Regions from separate parts of the Priestia sp. SRI_019 genome, predicted to be linked through region 1. Evidence: riboswitches for the same ligand, from Rfam matches in the RefSeq annotation. Region 1 holds a riboswitch; each other region holds the start of a gene.
What was found. A riboswitch is a leader RNA that binds a small molecule or an ion and turns the genes downstream of it on or off. The one in region 1 is predicted to bind cobalamin.
Positions count from the first base shown of each region.

Region 2: another riboswitch for cobalamin. It lies ahead of AC2YJL_RS14390 (ABC transporter substrate-binding protein); the one in region 1 lies ahead of AC2YJL_RS23280 (HoxN/HupN/NixA family nickel/cobalt transporter).
Region 3: another riboswitch for cobalamin. It lies ahead of AC2YJL_RS11140 ((2Fe-2S) ferredoxin domain-containing protein); the one in region 1 lies ahead of AC2YJL_RS23280 (HoxN/HupN/NixA family nickel/cobalt transporter).

Region 1 covers NZ_JBYCZN010000005.1:114,641-122,409, reverse strand. Annotated here, with positions in the region: gene AC2YJL_RS23310 (response regulator transcription factor) at 1-421, opposite strand, end outside; gene AC2YJL_RS23305 (DUF418 domain-containing protein) at 592-1,806, shown strand; gene AC2YJL_RS23300 (ABC transporter permease) at 1,834-2,526, shown strand; gene AC2YJL_RS23295 (ABC transporter ATP-binding protein) at 2,528-3,460, shown strand; gene AC2YJL_RS23290 (undecaprenyl-diphosphatase) at 3,607-4,200, shown strand; gene AC2YJL_RS23285 (organic hydroperoxide resistance protein) at 4,350-4,769, shown strand; cobalamin riboswitch at 4,874-5,056, shown strand; gene AC2YJL_RS23280 (HoxN/HupN/NixA family nickel/cobalt transporter) at 5,190-5,987, shown strand; gene AC2YJL_RS23275 (M20 family metallopeptidase) at 6,250-7,380, shown strand; gene AC2YJL_RS23270 (DoxX family protein) at 7,451-7,769, opposite strand, start outside.
Region 2 covers NZ_JBYCZN010000002.1:792,291-800,059, forward strand. Annotated here, with positions in the region: gene AC2YJL_RS14355 (bifunctional adenosylcobinamide kinase/adenosylcobinamide-phosphate guanylyltransferase) at 1-368, opposite strand, end outside; gene AC2YJL_RS14360 (histidine phosphatase family protein) at 320-934, opposite strand; gene cobS (adenosylcobinamide-GDP ribazoletransferase) at 892-1,665, opposite strand; gene AC2YJL_RS14370 (bifunctional adenosylcobinamide kinase/adenosylcobinamide-phosphate guanylyltransferase) at 1,662-2,222, opposite strand; gene cobD (threonine-phosphate decarboxylase CobD) at 2,219-3,298, opposite strand; gene cbiB (adenosylcobinamide-phosphate synthase CbiB) at 3,273-4,259, opposite strand; gene AC2YJL_RS14385 (adenosylcobinamide amidohydrolase) at 4,264-4,980, opposite strand; gene AC2YJL_RS14390 (ABC transporter substrate-binding protein) at 4,961-5,920, opposite strand; cobalamin riboswitch at 6,179-6,311, opposite strand; gene AC2YJL_RS14395 (thioredoxin family protein) at 6,403-6,717, opposite strand; gene AC2YJL_RS14400 (YpjP family protein) at 6,906-7,508, opposite strand.
Region 3 covers NZ_JBYCZN010000002.1:167,565-175,333, forward strand. Annotated here, with positions in the region: gene AC2YJL_RS11125 (cation:dicarboxylate symporter family transporter) at 123-1,394, shown strand; gene AC2YJL_RS11130 (M42 family metallopeptidase) at 1,502-2,539, shown strand; gene AC2YJL_RS11135 (hypothetical protein) at 2,891-3,049, shown strand; cobalamin riboswitch at 3,197-3,375, shown strand; cobalamin riboswitch at 3,494-3,673, shown strand; gene AC2YJL_RS11140 ((2Fe-2S) ferredoxin domain-containing protein) at 3,776-4,156, shown strand; gene cobJ (precorrin-3B C(17)-methyltransferase) at 4,170-5,792, shown strand; gene AC2YJL_RS11150 (sirohydrochlorin chelatase) at 5,811-6,722, shown strand; gene cobK (precorrin-6A reductase) at 6,719-7,486, shown strand; gene AC2YJL_RS11160 (precorrin-8X methylmutase) at 7,492-7,769, shown strand, end outside.

The DNA.
Region 1 (7,769 bases):
AGCGATTTGACGATTGTGGTTCCGTTCTTATAGAAGTTCCTTCAGTCAGCGCTTGCTTTCTGCGCAGTCGTGCTTTAATTCGTGCTGCAATTTCTAAAGGATTAAACGGCTTAGTTACGTAGTCGTCCCCTCCCATGGCGAAACCCGTTAGTACATCCAGGTCGGATACTTTGGCTGTTATGAATAAAATATACGCGTTTGAGAGCTCACGAATTTTAGGACAGATATCAAATCCGCTTTGATCGGGAAGCGTTACGTCCAACAAAATAATATCAATTGTTTGATTATGTAAAACATCCAGCGCTTCTTGAGCGGTGTGAGCTTTATAAATTTTGTTGAATCCTTCTTTTTTTAATACTGTCTCCAGCATTTTGACGATGGCAATTTCATCATCAACTAGCAATATAGACGCATCTTCCAACGTAAATCACCTCTGTTTTATTTCATACGTATTCGATTTTAGCATAAGAACATTACGAAAAGATTAACAAAATTGGAAAATGTTAAGGAAAAGATAATCTCCTGGTTATTTTCTTGAAAACTTCATTTCATATACTAAATGCATAGACACATAGTAAAGGAGTTAAAAGGATGAGTAATGATTTTAGGCGGGTTAAAGTAATTGATAGTATGAGAGGATTCAGCTTGTTTGGTATTTTACTAGCAAATATGCTGATTTTTCAATATGGCATTTACGGAAAGGATATGATTCATCTCTTCTCGCTATCACCAAGTGATTTAGCAGCCTATGTCTTTTTAAAAGTCGCGGTAGAAGAAAGTTTTATGCCGATTTTCACCTTTTTATTTGGCTATTCAATGGTGAAGATGAAAGAAAGCTTAGAAAGAAGGCAGCTAGGCGTGAAAAGGCATTTCTTTCGCCGTTTTCTTCTGCTTCTAGGGTTTGGCCTACTGCATGGAGTGTTTTTATGGGAAGGAGATATTCTTACGTTTTACGGAATGATGGGAGTATTTTTACTACTTTTCTTTTTAAACCGTAAAGTCAAAACACTATTGGTGTGGGCATCGATTTTGCTGATTCTTACAGGAGCAGCCGGATACGGTTCATTAAACGATAATATGTATCTTCTTAGCGATAAACAAACGCTTACGACATATGTAAAAGATACGATTCACGTGTATGGAAGCGGAACTTATGAACAGATTAAAGACCATCGCAACAATGTTGATCCGATGAATATAGCAGGATATAAATTTGCTTTTGCCTTTTTGTTTACGCCATTTATAATGGGCGCTTTGTTTTTATTTGGTATGTATGCAGGAAAGAAAAAGTGGTTTTACGATGTTTCAGCTAATCAAAAACAGTATGGCCGTTGGGCGGCCGCTCTGATTCCGCTTGGCTTGCTGTTAAAAGGAACTATGTACGTGTGGCCGGATGCTAATTGGGCTGGTTCTACACATATGTTAGGGGGAAGTCTTCTATCTCTTGGTTATATTGCAGGCTTTGCTTGGCTATATGCGAAATGTGAAAAGTCATTTTTGATGAAGGCTTTTGAAAGCGTAGGAAGAATATCACTTAGCAATTATTTAATGCAAACGGTTATATGCACGACGATTTTTTATGGCTATGGCTTAGGCTATTTCGGAAAGCTTGGCATGATTTCAGGAATTTTTGTCTGTATCGGTATTTACGGAATTCAGCTTATCGGCAGTTATATGTACGTGCAAAAATTTAAAACTGGACCGGTGGAAAAGCTGCTGCGCATATGGACAAATTTTTCTTGGAGTGGAAAGCCAAAAGAGAAAAAAGCTTTACCGACAGAAGTAAATCATCCTTTTGTTGGATGATAGCGATCAAACTTATGTAAAAAGGAGATTTTAAAAATGTGGGCCATTAGTATAAAAGAGTTTCAAAGCTTATTTAAAAGTATTAAATCAATTATCGTTATTTTAATCGTATGCGGTGCTTCCTATGGAATAGCTTATGTAGTTAGCCAATTTGGAGGTCAATTGACAAGTGCACAAATTCAAGATGGAGCTAACGGTGGAATTTTGCTGATGCTTCTAGGGTTCGGACCTTTATTTATTTCAAGTCTTTCTCATAATGTTATTAATCAAGAAATTAAAGCAAGAACAGCTAGATTTTTAGTTACCAAAACATCAAGAGATCGTATTATATTAGGGAAATTCTTAGGTATTTGTTGTTTCTGGCTTGTTTGTATTTGTATTTCATTTCTACTGATTGCGTTTATTTCGCATCATTTTTCTTTTTTTACATTTTTAGAGTGTCTACTATTCACTATGTGTATGATCTCATTTGTATTAATGCTTTCAGCTTTGATGCCAAATCCAACTCATACTATGTTTTTATCAATTATTTTATCGTTTGTTCTACCGGTACTGAGCGTGTGGAGCATATTTTCATCAAAAGCGTACATTGCATGGTTTAAGTATGTGACACCCTACTACTATTTAAAGTTGGAGAAAGGGTATCTACCAGTTCTTCTTATTTTTGCAGCATGTTGTTTATATACGGCACTTTGGAGTTTTAAAAGGAGAGAAGTATAATATGTATGCTATTGAAACAAGTAAATTAACTAAAAAGTATGGATCTAAAACAGTTGTTAACGGTATTAATTTACAGGTGCCACAAGGAGAAATTTACGGGTTTTTAGGAAGAAACGGAGCAGGGAAGTCTACCTTTATTAATATGCTTACCGGCGTTTCATTTCCTTCAGCAGGAGAATTTACGCTGCTGGGACAGAGTGATATTGATTTAGAGCTTCAGAAGAAAATAGGCGTTCTTCCTGACTATGCTAACTTTTATGATGAGATGACAGCGCTCGATCATTTGCGCTATTTTTTAAAGATAAACGACCATCGTTTTTCGAAAGAACACTGTAGTAATGTACTGAAGAAAGTAGGATTAGAAGGACATGACCATCAGAAAGTTGGAAAGTTTTCATTTGGAATGAAAAAGAAGTTAGGAATTGCTCAAGCAATTGTAACAGACCCGGATCTTATCTTTTTAGATGAACCAACTTTTGGAGTAGATATTGAATCTGCCCTTCACATTCATGAACTAATAAGAGAACTCCAAAATCAAGGCAAGACAATTTTTATGACGTCTCATAATTTAAATGAAGTTGAGAAGATTTGTACACGTGTAGCGATTATGAAAAATGGGGTCATTTTAATAGAAGGTACAATGGAAGAGCTGCGCTTTCAATATCAAACGAAAAAGACGGTGATGATCAAACATGATCCTTATCCAAACAGTCACAAAGAATACATTCAACAGTTTTTCCGTACGTTGAGTCCCGAAGTTGAATACCATCACATGTACACAAAAGTGATGCTTCAAAAAGAAAGAAATATTCCTCTTATTATTCGCGAATTGATTCAATGCGGCATCGACATTTATCAAGTTCACGTCGAAGAACCTTCTTTAGAAGAAATCTTTTTGCAAAAAAATATTGTGGATCACTCACAGGTGAGTTAATGAGCGACAGTCTGTTGATTTACTACTCAGCCTGAATACATTATTTATAAATACCAGTTAGGAAGCTTCTGACAAAAACATGTTCATTTTCTCAAGAAACTGATAAGATAGCTAATGACATTTAAAAATAAGAAAGGATTTCGATTATGTTATCAGCTATCAATTCAGTAGATTATACCATTTTTCACGCGGTGAATCAGTATGCCTCACACGTCAAGCCTCTAGATTCGCTGATGGTATTCTTTGCAGATTATGCCCAGTATGTACTTATCGTTTTACTCGGCTTGTTTTTACTTATTAATAAAAACGGCAGCCGTGTTGTAGCATTTCAAGCTTTATGTGCTTGTGCCACAGGAATCATTATCAATAAAGTGATTAGTTTATTTGCTTATCGAGATCGTCCGTTTATCTCTCACCACGTGAATCAGCTTATTGATCACGCCGCAAATTCTTCATTTCCAAGCGATCATGCTACATCTGCATTAGTTATCACTTTTACCATTTGGCTGCATTTCAAACGTTCAGGGCGCATGTGGGTTGTCATGGGCGTACTCATTGCCTTTTCACGCGTATGGGTTGGCGTTCATTATCCATTTGATGTGTTAACAGGAGCCGTTTTAGGCTGCGTGCTGGCGCTGTTTATTCATTATGTTATTTTTAATACGAAACTGATGAGGGCTATTACCAACTTGTCTATTTTTCGAAAATCAGCTTATGACGAACAGTCTCAATATTATTAAGAAAAAGTCGCAAATACGCGGCTTTTTTTTATTGGGAAATTTTTAATGTATTTAATACTTGTTTTTTAAAATTTAATTTTGTACAATTAAATTACAGAAACGATAAAAAATTTTTAATAAAATTAATGAAAAAGAGGAGAGGTTCATACATGAAAGCTTTATATGAAACAACAGTCGTTAACACAGGTGGAAGAACAGGAGAAGTTCACTCTTTAGATAACATCTTTAACTTAGACGTTGCAACACCTCCAGCACTTGGTGGAGAAGCAACAACAGCAACAAACCCAGAGCAGCTATTTGCAGCTGGATACAGCGCTTGTTTCAACAGCGCGTTAGAATTTATGTTGAAAAAACATAACGTAGAAATCAAAAGCAGTGAAGTAAAAGCTACTGTTCAGCTGCTTCCTGATAAAGCTGATCAAGGAGTGAAAATTGGAGTAGCGCTTGAAGCTCATATCGAAGGCTTAGATTTAGAAACAGCTAAAAAATATGTAGACCTAGCCCATTCATACTGCCCGTATTCAAAAGCAATCAGCGGCAACGTAGACGTAACGGTAGAAGTAGTTTAATTGCTTTAAAAAGCCCTGCTAAGCATGTAAAGCTTAGCAGGGCTTTTTATTTGAATTTTCTCTATTCATTTGTAAGGAGTACTAGTATAATGAGAAAGAAAATGAATCATTCGCACAGTTTAGGTGCTCTTACATAGCGTAAGAGGTAACAGGGAATCGAGTGCAAATCTCGAGCGGTCCAGCCACTGTAAGCAGGGAGTTTTCTATCTTATCGTCACTCAAAACGGGGAAGGCGGTAGAAAATGATGATCTCAAGCCAGGAGACCTACCTATTCTGTACACTTGACTCTTCTAGGAAAGAGGCGGTGTATCAAGGTACGCAGTGAGCAATTGCTGTTTATTTTCATATGCCGACACATCCTCAATTTCTATAGAATTGAGGCTTTTTTACGTTTTATTTTAAAAAAAGGAGTGTAGGAAATGGAAGGTTTATCAGTTTTTTTACTTGTCTTTTTATTAGGAATCAGGCACGGATTGGATGCAGATCACTTAGCTTTTATTGACGGCCAGACCCGATATAATTGGAGAATGGGCAGCCGCTTTGCCCCGTGGGTCGGAACGCTGTTTTCACTAGGTCATGGAGGAATGGTGGCCGTCACGGCCGGGGTGCTGGGCGTGGTGATGAAGAATTTTACGTTTCCATCATATTTCGATCATTTTGCATCTTGGGTATCCATTATCTCTCTCTTTCTGATTGGGACATTAAACACATATCATTTGCTTCGAACTAAAAATAAAGAAGAAGAGTTTCAGCTGAGCGGATTAAAAGGGAAGTTTATTCCGAAAATCGCAAAAGGAACAACGAATCCTTTTTTAATTATTCTTGTAGGTGCATTGTTCGCTTTAGCAGCCGAAACGGTCAGCCAAACGGCCGTGTGGTCTCTAGCTGTAGGGAATGCAGGCAAGTATACGCCGCTTTTATTAGGACTAATATTTATGTTTGGTATGATGCTCACAGATACAATCGATTCAATGATTGTACATAAAATGGTGAATGAATCGAGTAAGTTTGGGCAATCTGCTTCCCGCTTGATGGGCTGGGTTATTGTTGTCCTCGCGTATGGTGTGTCGTTCTATTTAGCATTCACTTTCTTTAACCCATGGGCCGAAGTAAACTTTGAAATGGTTGGCGTTATTCTGTTTATTTTCTTAGTGTCTATGTTTGTTTTTGTGAGTGTGAAGTCAAAAGGGAAAAATATTAAAATAAATGTCAATTAGTCAAACGAAAGCTTTAATCTGTTGAAGATTGAAGCTTTTTTGTATGAATTTGTTGAAGTTTATGGCTATTTTCGGTCGGTTATGAATAAGTTAAAGTATTATCTGTATTTAAAGGATGGAAAATTGTCTGAAAACCATTATAATTAAGGATAATTTAAGGTCGTTATGTGAAACGTAGAACATAGTTATACGTACGATAAATAAAAGCATTTAATGCAAGCAGCAGGGGTTTTCTAGAGGAGGAATTGATTTGAGTCAGGTAATGGTAGAACAAAGCGTGTTTAGTTATTTAAAAGAACACGAACAAGAGATGCTCGAAGATTTAGTGGGATTTGTGAAAAAAGAATCACCGTCCTACAGTAAAGAGTTAGTAGATCAGTGTGGAAAGTATTTAACGCAGCTGTTTCAAAAGCGTTTAGGGGTAGGGTACGAAATCATAGAAGAAAAAGAAGTAGGAAACCACTTGAAATTTACGATTGGAGAAGGAGAAAAGCAGCTTTTAATCATCGGTCACTTTGACACGGTGTGGGAAAAGGGAAGGCTGAGTCTAAGAACAGAGGGAAACAAGCTGTACGGTCCGGGAATTTTAGACATGAAAGGCGGCATTGTACAATCTATATGGGCGATTAAAGCGATTCAAGAGCTTGGCTTACCGCTGGATAAAAAAATTGTGTTTTTCTGCAATTCGGATGAAGAGATTGGGTCAATTTCTTCTAAAAAATACATTGAAGAAGAAGCGCAAAGAAGTGAAGCAGTGCTAGTAGCGGAACCGGCGGTGGCGGGTTCAGGTGCGTTAAAAACGTCGCGCAAAGGAGCGGGAATTTTCACCGTAAAAGCATGGGGACGAGCAGCACACGCGGGTAATCACCACAAAGAAGGAATCAATGCGATTGAAGAGCTGGCGCGCCAAGTGATTTTCTTGCAGGGGTTAACAGATTATGAAAAAGGTACAACGGTGAACGTTGGGACATTTACGGGAGGAAGCGGTACAAATGTAGTGCCGGAATATGCAGAAGCGCACGTGGATTTACGTGTTTCTACAGAAGAAGAAGCAAAACGCATGACGGATATTATTTTGAATTTAACCCCCATTCTAAAAGGGATTAAGCTCGAAGTAACGGGAGGCATGAATCGTCCTCCGATGGTCAAGTCTAAACAAACGGAAGAGCTATTTGAATGTGCTCAATCAATCGCGGCCAAACTGGGTATGAAATTGGAAGAAGCAGCTGTGGGCGGCGGAAGTGATGGCAATTTTACAGCGGCCATTGGTGTTCCCACGTTGGATGGATTGGGAGCATGCGGAAAAGGAATACATGCGGAATATGAACATATTCAAATTGATACGTTGTCCGAGCGTTCTTCTTTATTTGCGAATTTGCTGCTGCAAATATAAAAAAAGCCCGCCTCAAACGGCGGGGACTAATCTGAAAGCTTATATTGGGAGAGTATAAGCTTTCTTTTTTTTATTTACTGCTTTCTTCTTGAAGAGAAAAGGCAGTTTCTTTCTTTTTGAATACCACTGCATCAAGAGCAAGGAACTGGCTTCCTGCAAGAAATAAGTGAGCAGACATGGCAATCAAGGCAATATCAAACTCAAACCCGCCAACAAATCCGCTTTTAAGCTTGGCTGTAAAAATGGCGCCAAGCATAACTGCCACAAATAAAGCAGCTACGACTCTTGTTGCTAGGCCAAGAATAATAAGAATCCCACCTACAAGTTCAATGGTTGCAACAATATATGCCATGAAACCAGGAATTCCTAAGCTATCGAAGAACCCTACT
Region 2 (7,769 bases), on a different contig from region 1:
CGGGCATGCGCTGCTAAATACTGATACGCATACCCGCACTCATCTCTCCACTGCCGCTCTGTTGGATCTAAAGGAACAATCCCTCTGCCGACTTCAGTTCCAATCACTATCAACTGTTCCCATACACCGCTGTCTCTCCACTTCTGTATCAACTTTTCAACAACAAGGTGCGGAGACTCCAGCTCGCTATGTATTAATTCCTTAACATAGTGCTCAAATCCTTCTAGCACTATGTAACTTTCTTCGAACTCAAGCGCTGGTAAAACAGGGTCTTCATACAAACAATGCCATTTTACCGACTCACTGGCATAATGCTGCTTCACCCATTTTCTTTTGCCGGTAAATGCACCGCCGAATACGAAATGCATGCTCTTCTCTCCTTTGCCTGTTTGTATGTACACGCTACTGAAAAACCTTCTCCATAAGAAAAAGAAACATCCCAAAGCGACGCTGTCTGTTTAAAATGGGATGCAAGTAAACGCAGTGGTCCGCCGTGCGAAACAATAGCAATGTGACGCAAATGCCGACTGGCCGCCAAATCGACCGCTTCTTCCCACGCTCCCCAAACTCGGTTTGAAAAGCTTGAGAAGCTTTCACCCTTCGGAGGCGTATGTTCTGTCCAGTGATCAATCCAATTTCTATACGCCCGTATGTTTTTTAAATCTTCATACGTCTTCTCTTCCCAATCTCCAAAATGCAGCTCACGCCAATTTTTACTTTTAACCACCTGAGATTTTGGAAAAACAACTGCACTTGTTTCTAGCGCTCTTTTTAAGTCACTGGAAATAACGAGCTGAGGTTCTAGAAAAAGCTCTTTTAATTCATTTTTCCCTTCTGTACTTAAAGACGGATCACTCCACCCTATATATTTTTTCTGTTGATTTTCAAGCGTCATGCCGTGACGAATACATGTGATAACCAAAGAATTATCCATAAAAACGTTTCTCCTCCTTCAATGGTTGCCCCTATAACATCTCCTGTTACGCCCCCAAACTGCGAACGATAAAACCGTATCCACAGCCATAAAAAACCGGCAAAGAAAAGAATAATGAATTTATTGTCCATAAAAACAGCGAAAATAGCAACTAAGAATAGGCTCATGACGATAAATACATAAATAGACCGTTTGGTGACTCCTTTTTGAAAATAAGCAGCCAGACCCGTATCTTTAGCGGGCTTATCTCTCATCAACAAAAAGGCTGCTCCAATTCTTGGAAGGGTAAAGACAACTAAGCATGCCCAAATTGATAAAGAAGAAAGAGACGCTAATTCATAGATCGCACTAAAACGCAGCAGCAGAAGAACCATAAGAGAAAGAATAGCAAAAGACCCAACGTGCGGATCACTTAAAATCTGCAGTTTTTTTTCCTTTGACTGATGAGAAAAATACGCATCGCTTACGTCCATCCAGCCGTCTAAATGAAGACCACCCGTTAAGATAAGCGGTAAAAGCAAAACTAAAATACTATCAACAATCGTAGTGATAGGTGAAGATTGAAGCAGCTGTAAAAAGCTATAAAGCATCAAGCCTAGTAACATACCAATCCACGGCAGCACAAAAAGTGAGCGTGCCGTTCTTTTTTCAGTCCATTGAACCGTTTTAGCCAGCGGTAAAATCGTAAAAAACTGGAGAGAAATTCGTAGTATGGCTATCCATTCTTTCATATATCTACACATTCCTTTCCTTTTTTAAAACGATAAATTCCCGCTTCTACACAAATAGCCACATCTGCTTTTTCTACAATATACTGATGTAATTTCCCTAACATCTTCATATAGCTATATGTGGGCTCCTCTAATACGCCCGCTTCAAACAGTTCATTAGATACTAGCACAACCGTCTGAGACTGCGCAAACAGCTTATCGAGCGCTTTGATCATATGACGAAAAACCTCTTGTTTGCCCTCTTTTGTTTGCCACCTTTTTTCTGTTAAAAAAAGCTCATTGGCAAGCCAGTTCGTGACACAATCCAAAAGTATAGCATCATCACTTTGAAGATTTGGCAGAATTTGTTGTAAATCTACAGACTGTTCGATCGTTACCCAAGGCGTGTTCGCTGCTTGGCGTTCTGTTTGATGAAGCTGGATACGTTTTTGCATTTCCTTATCTGTTTGCCTGCTTGTGGCAATATAAACAGCGCGCTTTGTACAAAAAGTTTGAACCATATTCTCCGCTGCACGTGATTTTCCACTTCGAACGCCTCCGCTAATAAAGATGATCATATTTCATCAAGTCCTTGTTTGATTACGTTAAGTAAATAGTCATTTTCTTCTTTCGTTTTCACAGCCAAACGGATATAGCGTCCATTTAAAAATGGGAAGTTTTCAGTATGCCGGGCTACCACACCGTGGCTTGCTAAATAGCCAAGCCATTCACGCGTTTTAATAGAAGACGGAACGCTGCAAAGATAATAGTTTGTTTGAGAAGGAGAAACCAAAAGCCCCCATTCCTCTAGTTGACTCAAGATTCGTTTTCGTTCTTGTTTAATATAATGTACGGTGTTTTTCACAAAATCTTTTTCATCTACACATATCATCCCTACTTGCTGCGACAATCCATTTACACTCCAAGGAGGCTGTTTTTTAGACATCTCGCTAATGATTTTTTCATTTGCCAAAATATAGCCAAGGCGAAGCCCGGCAATATTAAACATCTTCGTCATAGAACGCACAATAATGATATGTTCATAATCCAGAATAAGAGAATCAAATGAAGGCTGATGTTCGACAAAATCAACAAATGCCTCATCAATCATTAAGTATGTACCATGATGAGCAGCAGCTTTTACTACTTTCATCCATTCCTCATGACTATACATAACGCCTGTTGGGTTGTTTGGATGACAAATCCAAAGTACTTTTATATCCGGAAGGATGCTCATAATTAACTCTATATCCCAGCTCCAGCCGTTTTCTTCAGCTAAAGGAATGTACGTCACTTCACATCCATAAGCTTTACTTGCCTGTTCATATTCAACGAAAGTCGGCTGTACAATCCCTGCTTTCTCTCCTGAAAATAACGAAGCAATAAGGAAAAACGCTTCAGCGGCGCCATTTGTAGGCAGCACTTGAGCAGCTGAAACATCATGATGAGCTGCTAGTTTATTTTTCAGCTCTGTTACTTGAGGGTCAGGATAGCTAAACGCAGCATCCTTGAATTCGTTCCACTTTTCGTGAAGCACAGGGGGAGCCCCTAAAGGATTTGTGTTCACACTAAAGTCTTTTATGTGTGACAAATTCTCGGTCCCTATTGCTTTTAAAAAGACAGTAGGATTAGCTCCATGTGTAGGTAATAGCACTAATAACTCCTCCTAACAAAAGATATAATAACCACGTAGCATAGACCGTCCTTTTCATAATGAAAACAGCTTGTTCAATATGACCGGCTTGCAGAGGAATGAACGGTTCGCCCATTTTTGCACGATTAGATTCTATGCCTTTGTATGTATTAAGTCCGCCGAGTTGAATACCTAAAAGAGCAGCTACTGCACTTTCCCCGTATCCGCTATTTGGACTTGGATGCTTCTTAGCATCACGTTTAATCAAACTCGTTACATGCCCAAGAGAATACTGGCTTTTTGCTACATTAACAGCCGTCATCACCACTGCAGTTAACCGACTTGGAATATAGTTTAATACGTCATCGGTTTTTGCACTAAAGTAGCCGAACAGAAAGTAGCGGTCATTTTTGTACCCAACCATCGAATCACATGTGTTAATAGCCCGGTAAAAAAACGCTAGGGCTCCTCCTCCTATAAATGCATAAAAAAGCGGAGCTGTAATACCATCACTTGTATTTTCAGCCACGGTCTCTACCGTGGCTCTGGCAATTTCTCCTTCTGACAAACGATCTGTATCTCGTCCCACAATCATGCTTACTTCATATCTAGCTTTCTCCATATCTCCTAGCTGAAGCGGCTTTTGTACCTTATAAGCAGCTTCGCTTAAAGAACGAGTGGATATAGTAGTCGCAATCATTACGCCCTCTACTAAAACACCTGCTATAAAATGAACTTCGTATAAAGCATGAAGGAACAAAAAGGGAACAACTCCTGCGAGCACAGCCATACTTATCACAAGAAGCAATCCTTTGAATCGTTTTCCTGCACCTTTATTTAATCTGGAATCCATCCAATAAATCCATTTGCCAAACCAGCGAACGGGATGCGGCCAATTTTCAGGGTCGCCTATAATTCGGTCAATTAGTAAAGCAATCGTCATGGCCGTCATGTGTGCAATTATCGCTTGTGTAATACTCACTTCTTCACCTCTTTCCCTTAAGTCCCTGCTCTAAGCTTATTTTCACCAGCTTGGCTACCGCTTGCCCTAAAGCGGTCATAGAGCCTGCATATTCATATAATGGTCCTTGCTGAGACGCTGCAACTGAGATGCTGTCCGTAGATGTTCCCGTAGCAATCGTCTTTGTAGCCGGATCTATGACACCCAGCTGTGACAGCGTTTTTGTTTTAGCTTCTGTGGCCGCAACAAAAAGCTGTAAAAACGCTGCATCCGTAAGCGTACCTTCCACGAAAAAAAACATATTAATTGTACCGGGAGAGGAATAGAACGGGACAGCTTCGTCAGCTATAATATCTACTGCGTTTCCTACTCCAGCCGTTATCACGGAAGCTACTCTTACTCCGTAGCCTTCATAACAGTAAACCGCTCTTTCTTTTAACCAAACGGCTGTCATCAACCCTACGATTTGCTCATGGCGCACATTTTCTTTCATCAAATATTGCTCATACTCCAAAGAAGGAGTATCTGAATAATAGTCTTTGTGAACAAATCGATTGTAAAAGGTGTCCGTTTCCGTAATGCCTGTTCCTAAAACCCCTGAGCTGTATGTTTTATAAGAAGTCTCGGTTTTCATGATTAAAAGCTCAGGCCGTTCTTCAATTTTAAGATGTGAAAAGGGACCAATCCCCTTTTCAATTCGAACTGGAATATGGTCCCTCTTCTTATTTATTGTACACCTCAGGGTATACTGCTTTTGCTAAGTCCTCTAAGCCATCTACAATACGAGGTCCTAAGCGGTTGATTTTGTTTTGATCAACCTTCTCGATGTTACCCTCTTTTACAGCAGTCATGCTGCTCCAAGCGGGACGCTTCATAATCTCATTTTTGTCTGCATCATACGTTGCGATAATAACGTCAGGGTTTAACTTAACAACTTGCTCTTCAGAAAACTTAACCCAACCCTTTTCACTAGCCGCTACGTTATCAGCACCGATCATAGTAAGCATTTCGTTCATGAACGTACCTTTTCCTGTTGTATAAATCTCAGGAGCTCCTGATACCTCTATCCATACTTTTTTACGATCTTCTTTTGAAATCGTTTTTGCTTTTTTCTCAATTGAAGCTACTTTTTCTTTCATGTCTTTAATTGTTTGATTAGCTTCTTTTGTTTTACCCGTTAATTTACCGATTTGGGTAATAGAATCATAAACCGTATCAAACGTTGTTGAATCTTTTACAACAAATACCGGAATCCCCGCACTTTCAATTTGTTTAAATACTTCATCCGAAACGCCCATACTTGAAGCGTGTGCCAGCACTAAATCAGGATTTAAAGCAATAACTTTTTCTGCATTAACGTTCATATCTCCTACCTGCGCTTTTTTCTTTACGCTTTTAGGATAATCATCGTTGCTTGTGACACCTACTAATTCTTTTTCAAGGCCAAGGGCATATACAATCTCCGTATTACTTGGCATTAGTGAAACAATTTTCTTAGGCTGTTTTTTCAACGTAATTTCTTTATCACGCGCGTCTTTTACCTTCACAGGAAATGCAGCTTGTGACGTTTGTGCTGTATCTTGCTTCGTTTTTTTATCACTGTTGCTTTGGCTGCCTGCACCGCATGCAGCAAGTACGATGACTAACAGTGCAATAATGGAATACGAAAGCCATTTTTTCATCTAAATACTCCCCCTATATATTGTTCATTGTGAATACGAAACCTCCACGTTAAAGAAAAAGCAAATGATCATGCAAAAAGCAGCGCTATCCCGTTTTTCCGCTTTGACTATGTATACTGCTCGCAGGCAGCTTCAAAATAAAAAAGCTTTACTTTCAATTGAAAGCAAAGCAGGTAACGTCAAGATAAGCAGGAAAAGAATCCGTTCACTATACTTGATATGTATGTTCATTACCCTGCTTCACCCTTCCTCGAAGGTTTCACAGTTAACAATAAGGCAGGTCTCCTGACTTACGCACAAAGCGCTTACAGTGGCGGGACCGCGCTGGCTTTTCACCAGACTTCCCTTTTCACTCAATCTTTAAATTGAGACCTTATTGCTTTACGATTATTCACTTGTCCTAGTATACCCCACTCATGGAAAAATGGAAATAGCCATTCTCACAAAAAAAAGCTGCAAGAATGCTCTCGCAGCTTAGGGAATTAAAGAGTTGCTAAAAATTCACGGACCGCTTCAGGCGTTTTAGCATTTGCACTGTGCAAGTGTGCAATTTTTTCACCGTTTTTATATACAAGAAGAGAAGGAATACCCATTACATTGTTTTCAGCAGAAAGTTCTTCAAACTCATCCTTGTCAATTTTAAACCATGCTTTATCTGTATTTTCGTCAACGATTTCATCAATGAACATATCCAAACGTTTGCAATCAGGACACCACGTTGTCGTAAAAATCCCAACGCTTAGTGTTTCGTTCTTAATTTGTTCGCGAAATTGTTTTTCTTCCGTAAATTGTTTCATTGTGTTACCTCCAGCATCTATTCGTTCCTTCTCCCTATTCTATGGTAAGAAGTCTGACTTCATTATAAACGATTTTTTTATCGTTGTGCTAATGTTTCAGCTTATTTAGACCATAACGGTTTTAGACGTAAAAAAATGCTAGCTTAAAAAAGCTAACATTTCGAAATCACAGAATGTTGTGTCTATTATCAGCTAAACCATTTAGGCGGCATGTTTCGGTTCCAATAAATTTTCCCTAAATCATAATGCTTCTGAAAATTATCTGCAGCCGCATGATAGTGAAAATTAAACCAGTATCCATCTTTTGGAGGATTTTCACGCCGTACATGAAATCGTATTAAGTCCTGACCGGTTTCCCGGTCATATACATGGAAAATCTTTTCACCGTAGCCAGCAGCAGGATGCTCGCTTATCTCGAGATTCTGAATCGACTGTTCACGCTCAGTGCCAATGTCGGTCAGCACTTCTTCAATTTTAGGTAACACTGCTTGACGAAATTCATCTTCAATGACAGGTCCAATTTTTGTTCCGAATTTTTCCACTGACTGTTTTTCAGCTGATTCCATTGCATACGTAACAAATGATGAAACGTCTTCATATTTTGGTTCTTCATATGGCAAATGAATATCTTCTATAACAGCTGTGACAGGAGTTGTTTCTCTTACATACCCTGCTTTATGTTGCTTGTCCGCTTTTGCATCATCAACGTATAAATATTCTGGTGGAGTGACAAGCCCAAATGTAAATACTGTAATAAATACAATTAGCATTCTTTTTATCCATCTAGGCATTCGTATCTTTCCTTTCTCATCTTTTCCCATATGGTCTTTTCATATCGTAAAATTCATTGTTATAACTCACTAGGTATTGTAACATACTTATTAATTTTTTACCTATATTTGCTTATTCATTTATGCTGCCTACGGGCATTCGACGACTTTTTAGTTAGCACCTTCCTTCTTCTGTTTGAGCTTGTCACACCGAGCGGAAACCTATACAAGATATTCCTTTTTTGCTGGATGCTTAAACACAAAAGTATTTTTATGTTCAAA
Region 3 (7,769 bases), on a different contig from region 1:
CTAGCATCCTTTTAGTAAAGAACTGTTTACATAAGGTGCTGTAAGGATGTATATTTATACACGGTTCGCGGAACCGCATATGCTCGATGGATGAAAGTCAACTGTGCGAAAGGAGCAAGAAAGTGAAAAGGTTAGGTCTAGCAACTCAGATTCTAATTGGACTGATTTTAGGCGTAGCTGTAGGTGCTATCTTTTACGGAAGCGATACAGCCATTTCTATTTTACAGCCGGTTGGAGACATATTTATTCATTTAATTAAGATGATTGTCGTACCGATTGTGATTTCAGCATTAATCGTAGCGGTCGCAGGAGTAGGCGATATCAAAAAATTAGGTAAGCTTGGCGGAAAAACAATTCTTTATTTCGAAATTGTTACAACCATTGCTATTGTAGTAGGGATTATTGCCGCGAACTTATTCCACCCTGGTGCAGGGGTTGACATGGGACATATTGAAAAAAGCGATATTTCTCAATATGAGGCAACGGCAAAAACGTCTGAAAGTACAGGGATTGCTCAAGAGCTTCTTCATATTGTTCCAACAAACGTGTTTCAATCGGTAGCAGAAGGTGATCTTTTACCAATCATTTTATTTTCCGTACTGTTTGGTGTAGGCGTAGCTTCGATTGGAGAGAGAGGAAAACCTGTTTTAGCCTTTTTTGAAGGCGTCTTGGATGCAATGTTTTGGGTAACTAATTTGGTGATGAAATTTGCTCCAGTAGGTGTATTTGCACTTATTGGTGTTAATATTATAAAGTTTGGTGTCGGATCACTTATTCCATTAGGAAAATTAGTGTTCGCCGTTTACTTCACCATGATTTTCTTTGTGCTTGTGGTTCTTGGAATTATTGCTAAAATGGCTGGAACAAGCATGTTTACGCTCATAAAAGTGTTAAAAGACGAGCTGCTTCTTGCTTTTACAACGGCAAGTTCAGAAGCCGTTTTACCGTCTCTTATCAAAAAGATGGAAGACTTCGGTTGTTCTAAATCGGTTACATCGTTCGTTATTCCAACGGGCTACACGTTTAACTTAGATGGTTCAACCATTTATCAGGCGCTGGCATCGCTGTTTATTGCTCAAATGTACGGCATCGACCTTTCCATTATGGATCAAATTCAGCTCCTTCTTGTGCTAATGTTAACCTCAAAAGGAATGGCTGGTGTACCAGGGGCATCGTTTGTAGTTGTACTTGCTACACTTGAATCTATGGGCTTCCCTCTTGAAGGCATGGCATTTATTGCAGGAATTGACCGCATTCTTGATATGATGCGTACCACAGTTAACGTAGTAGGAAATGCTTTAGCTGCCATTGTGATGTCGAAGTCTGAAGGCGAATTTGATAAGCAAAAATCATTAAACTATACAAATGGATTAAAGAAATCAAACATAGCTTAAAACAAAAAAGCCGGGCAGCTGCCCGGCTTTTTTGTTTGGATCTGCCTGTTATCTTTTTTGAAACATATGGTAAAATAAAAGAAATGAGAGACAAAGGAAGTGTCATAATGACGGAAACTGTTCAGTTAATTAAAAAGCTTGTTTCGATTCCCAGTCCTTCTGGAAATACAGAAAAGGTGATTTCATTTGTCGAAGACTATGTAAAAGAGCTAAATATTCAAACGTATCGCAATCGAAAAGGGGGCTTAGTCGCTACTATTCCCGGTAAAGATACAGATCACCACCGCATGCTGACGGCTCATGTTGATACATTAGGTGCTATGGTAAAAGAAATCAAATCGAGTGGGCGTCTAAAAATCGACCTGATTGGAGGGTTTCGCTACAATTCTATTGAAGGAGAATATTGTGAAATTGAAACTTCATCAGGAGAAGTATTTACAGGAACCATTCTTATGCATCAAACATCTGTTCATGTGTATAAAGATGCAGGGAAAGCTGAGCGGAATCAAGAAAATATAGAAATTCGATTGGATGAAAAAGTACATAGCGCAGAAGATGTTCGCAGCCTTGGAATTGAAGTTGGCGACTTTGTTTCGTTTGATCCTCGTGTAGAAATAACAAAAAGGGGTTTTATTAAATCTCGTCATCTCGATGATAAAGCAAGCGTAGCTTTATTGCTTCAGCTCATGAAAACAATTCAAGAAGAACAGATCGAACTGCCATACACTACGCATTTTCTCATTTCAAATAATGAAGAAATTGGATACGGAGGAAATTCGAATATTACGCCTCAAACAGTAGAATACTTAGCAGTTGATATGGGTGCTATGGGAGATGGACAATCTACTGATGAATACACTGTGTCTATTTGTGTAAAAGATTCAAGCGGCCCATATCATTACGGTTTGAGAAAGCATTTGGTGGAGCTAGCTAAGCAGCATGATATTCAGTACAAATTAGATATTTATCCATTTTACGGATCAGATGCTTCTGCTGCTATTCGTGCGGGACACGATATCGTACACGGCTTAATTGGTCCAGGAATTGATTCTTCTCATGCGTTTGAGAGAACGCATCAAGATTCATTGAATCATACGTATAAGCTTCTCTATTACTATATTCAGTCGAACATGGTTCTGCTTTAAGAAAGGGATATTTAATTAGTGTATTTTTATGCAAAATAAAGAACAGGATGGGATTACGATGTCTGTTCTTTCCTTTCTTAAAAAAGAAGCCAGCTGTCCGGCTTCTTTTTTTTAATAAATACTATATATTTTTTACTGGTGGAGCAATAGGTGATTAAAAAAGCACCTTTTTAAAGAGATACAATACTGCTTAAACCTTTTGTACATTTTGTTCATTTACAGAAGTTAAAATGTTTTTAAATTTTTAAAAGTTTCTTGTGACAAGTTTTGTAGAATGGGTTTTCAAAAGGAAATGGTTTCGTCATAATGTGGATATAGCGATCACTACAATAATCGGAGGCGAATCTTTTCATGTGGGTACTGACGGTATATGCTGGAAAAGAAATGAAAATGTTTGAATTTGAAACTGAAAAGCAGGCGAGAGAAGCTTTTGCCAAAACAAATGGCTGTAAAGTTCTTTCAGAAGTCGTGTATTATAATGATCCTCATTTAACATTGGTAGCTATATAAGTAGAAAAACAAGAGCTGATTTTTTGCTCTTGTTTTTTTATGGCTCTTTATATCCTATAAAAAGAATAGAGTTGAAATAAAAAAAAATGTACGCTATGATATGGTAGTTACTTCTATTATTCTGATAGTTTAAAAGGTTCATATATATCAAACAGCAACAGTAAAGATGCCAAGAAGGCTTAATAGGGAAACTGGTGAAAGACCAGTACTGCCCCCGCAACTGTAAGTGTGGACGAACGAGTATAACCACTGTGGAAGAATCACGGGAAGGTTCTCAAGTAGAATGATACACAAGTCAGGAGACCTGTCTTTATTGTGAAGTTTCTATTTCTCCGGGGAGCGGGAAGGGAAACGTTGGCTTAAAGTGGCATTCGTGTACACTCTTATTCTGACGTTTTACCCGCTCGCATATTAGCGAAGCGGGTTTTTCTCATGTCGCAAAACTACATATCGTGCAAAAAAGGTGCGCAATGTTTACATTGCGTTAAATGGGAAGTCTGGTGTGAAGCCAGCGCGGTACCCGCCACTGTGAAGATGAGCTGATTGCATATGCCACTGTATTCGGGAAGGCGCAATCAAGTGATGAATCGAAGCCAGGAAACCAGCCTTTTTCTAATGCGAAGCTTACCCTACGGGATATAGGTGGAAGTGCAAAAACTTAGTTTGAATTTTTCTGCGCCTCTATCAATGATAGAGGCGCTTTTTTTAGTAAAGGAGCGAATGAGTGTGACGACGTGGAACTTAAATGGAACAAAACATCACGTATTGATTTGTAATGGAAGCAGCTGTATGAGAAAAGGTGGAGAAGAAGCCACCCAAGCTATTCGAAATAAAGTGACGGAACTGGATTTGGATGAAACGGTTCATACAACGCGTACACGCTGTAATGGACGATGCAAAGATGCTCCTGTAGCTATTGTGTATCCTTCAGGAGATTGGTACAAGCAGGTCACTGAAACCGTGGCTCACCGGATTGTCGAAGAACATTTAGCAGGAGGCTGCAGTATAAAGGAATCGCTTATTTATGAATATGATCAAAATGGTTTCGTTTCTCCGGAAAACAGTGACTCCATAGAAGGAATTGACAAAGTAAAAAGTAACGCATAAAGGAGGAGCTAGCATGAAAGGTAAACTGTTAGTTATCGGATTTGGGCCGGGAAGCTTTGAACATATTACACAGCGAGCAAGAGAAGCCATTCAAGAAAGTGATATGATCATCGGTTACAAAACCTATGTGGAATTAATTCAAGGACTGTTAACGAATCAGCAAATTATTAGTACAGGAATGACCGAAGAAGTAAGCCGTGCACAAGAAGCTGTAAAGCAAGCGGAAGCAGGAAAAACCGTGGCTGTCATTTCAAGCGGAGATGCAGGAGTATATGGAATGGCAGGCCTTGTGTATGAAGTGTTGATTGAAAAAGGCTGGAAAAAAGAAACGGGCGTAGAGCTGGAAGTAATTCCTGGCATTTCGGCTATCAATTCATGCGCATCTCTCCTTGGAGCGCCCGTGATGCACGACGCTTGTACAATTAGTTTAAGTGACCACCTTACGCCTTGGGAACTAATTGAAAAAAGAATCGAAGCAGCTGCACAAGCAGATTTTGTAGTGGCTTTTTACAACCCAAAAAGCGGAAGACGAACAAGACAAATTGTTGAAGCACAGAGGATTTTATTAAAGTACCGTTCTCCTGATACGCCTGTTGGTCTTGTGAAAAGCGCTTATCGTGACCGTGAAGAAGTCGTAATGACCAACTTAAAAGACATGTTAAATCATGAAATTGGCATGCTGACTACCGTTGTTGTCGGGAATTCATCTACGTTCTTTTACGACGATTTAATGATTACCCCGCGCGGGTATCAGCGGAAATATACCCTCAACCAAACGGAGCAGCCGCTAAGACCGCATCAGCGACTTCGAAAAGAAGCAGAACCATGGGCTCTCGATCAAGAAGAGACTGTAAAGCAAACAGCTTCAGCTATTGAAGCAGTTCAGACCAAACCAGAAGAACCAGCAACTTCACGAGCTCTTGCAGAAGAAGCGCTTCAAGCAATTTTAGGTGAAACCACTTCTGCGGTCGTACATCAGCCAATAGAGTCAATTTTCGAAGTGGCAGTTAGCCCAGGACTTGCCAATAAGAAATTCACACCTGTTCAAATGACCACACTAGCAGAAGCTGTTGGTGAAAAAGGTACGATGGAGTATACACCTGACCATCAAATCAAACTGCAAATCCCAACGACTCAGCCAGATGTGATTATTAAAAAGCTCCAAGCAGCTTCCTTTTTACTATCTCCGGTCGGAGATGTGTTCACAATCAAAGCGTGTGATTTTTGTGACGGAGAAAAAAGTGATGCTATTCCACATACGGAAGAATTACAAAAACGTCTCGGGGGAATGGACATGCCAAAAGAGCTGAAGCTTGGTATTAATGGATGCGGTATGGCCTGTTATGGTGCTGTTCAAGAAGATATCGGCATTGTCTATAGAAAAGGTGCGTTTGATTTATTTTTAGGAGCTAAAACCGTTGGACGCAATGCGCATTCAGGTCAAATTGTGGCGGAAGGTATAGCGCCCGATGACATTGTTGAAATAGTGGAGAACATTGTCCATGAATATAAAGAAAAAGGTCATCCTAATGAGCGATTTCATAAATTCTTTAAGCGTGTGAAGAACGTTTATGGATTCGACTATCAAGATATAACACCAAAAATAAAAGTAGAACCAGCTCCGTGTGGAGATTAAAAAATAGGAGGGCATTATATGAAATCAGTTTTATTTGTCGGTCATGGAAGCAGAGATCCTGAAGGGAACGATCAAATTCGCGAATTTATTTCGACTATGAAGCATGATTGGGACGCATCTATTTTAGTAGAAACGTGTTTTCTAGAATTTGAACGCCCAAATGTAAGTCAAGGCATTGATACATGTGTGGCAAAAGGAGCAAAAGATGTAGTTGTAATTCCAATTATGCTCTTACCTGCTGGCCACTCTAAAATACATATTCCGGCGGCTATAGATGAAGCTAAGGAAAAATATCCACACGTAAACTTCGTATATGGACGTCCCATTGGCGTTCATGAAGAAGCCCTTGAAATTTTAAAAACGAGATTACAAGAATCGGGAGAGAATTTAGAAACTCCAGCTGAAGACACGGCTGTTATTGTCTTAGGGCGAGGAGGAAGTGATCCTGATGCAAACAGTGATTTATATAAAATTACGCGCCTTCTTTGGGAAAAAACAAATTACAAAATCGTTGAAACTTCTTTTATGGGCGTGACCGCTCCACTGATTGATGAAGGCGTGGAGCGATGTTTGAAATTGGGCGCTAAAAAAGTGGTTATTCTCCCGTATTTCTTATTTACAGGAGTACTAATTAAGCGTTTGGAAGAAATGGTGAAGCAGTATAAAATGCAGCATGAAAACATTGAGTTTAAGCTAGCCGGCTATTTCGGTTTTCACCCAAAACTGCAGACAATTTTAAAAGAACGTGCTGAAGAAGGATTAGAAGGTGAAGTGAAAATGAACTGCGATACGTGTCAATATCGCCTCGGCATTATGGAGCATATTGATCACCATCATCATCACGATCATGACCATGATCACGGACACCATCACCACGATCACCATCATGACCACGACCACCATGAAGATAAGGTCGGCGAGCTAAAATGATTTTATTGTTAGCCGGAACTAGCGATGCACGTGCATTAGCCGTGCAAGTGAAAAAAGCAGGTCATGAGGTTACGGCAACGGTTGTAACCGAAAACGCAGCTATCGAATTGCAGCGTGCAGAAGTGAAAGTGAAAATTGGACGTCTCACAAAAGAAGATATGATGGATTTTGTAAACGAACATCGTGTAAAAGCTATTGTGGATGCAAGTCATCCCTTTGCGGAAGAAGCGTCTAAAAATGCTATCGGCGTCGCTGCTGAAACAGCACTTCCTTACATACGCTATGAGCGGGCTTCGCAGGCTTTTGCCTATGATAATATGACGATGGTTTCTACGTATGAAGAAGCAGCAGAAGTAGCAGCTGAGAAAAAAGGAGTTATTATGTTGACAACAGGCAGCAAGACGCTGCAGGTTTTTACAGAAAAGCTGCTTCCTCTCTCAGATGTACGGCTTGTGGCTCGTATGCTTCCAAGGTTGGATAATATGGAAAAGTGTCAGCAATTAGGCTTTCCGCAAAAAAATATTATTGCTATTCAAGGGCCGTTTACAAAAGAGTTTGATCGAGCGCTGTATAAGCAATACGGAGTGACGGTTATGGTCACAAAAGAAAGCGGAAAAGTTGGATCTGTGGATGAAAAAGTAGAAGCAGCTAAAGAGTTAGGCTTAGATATTATTATGATTGGGCGACCGAAAATTGAGTATGGGACCGTGTATTCCACGTTTGAAGAAGTGGTTCATGCTTTATTAAACCAAACTAGGAGTTGATTGAGATGGATTTTCGTACAGAATTTAAACCGTTAACTGTTCAGCCTCAGCAAATTGAAGGAAAAAGTTTTGAAATGATTACAGAAGAGCTTGGGCCTCATCCGTTTACAGACGAACAGTACCCAATTGTTCAGCGCGTAATTCATGCGTCTGCAGACTTTGAGCTTGGACGCAGCATGCTGTTTCATCCGGATGCGATTCAAGCGGGAATTAAAGCCATTCGCAGCGGCAAGCAAGTGGTTGCAGATGTACAAATGGTACAAGTAGGAACAAACAAGCAGCG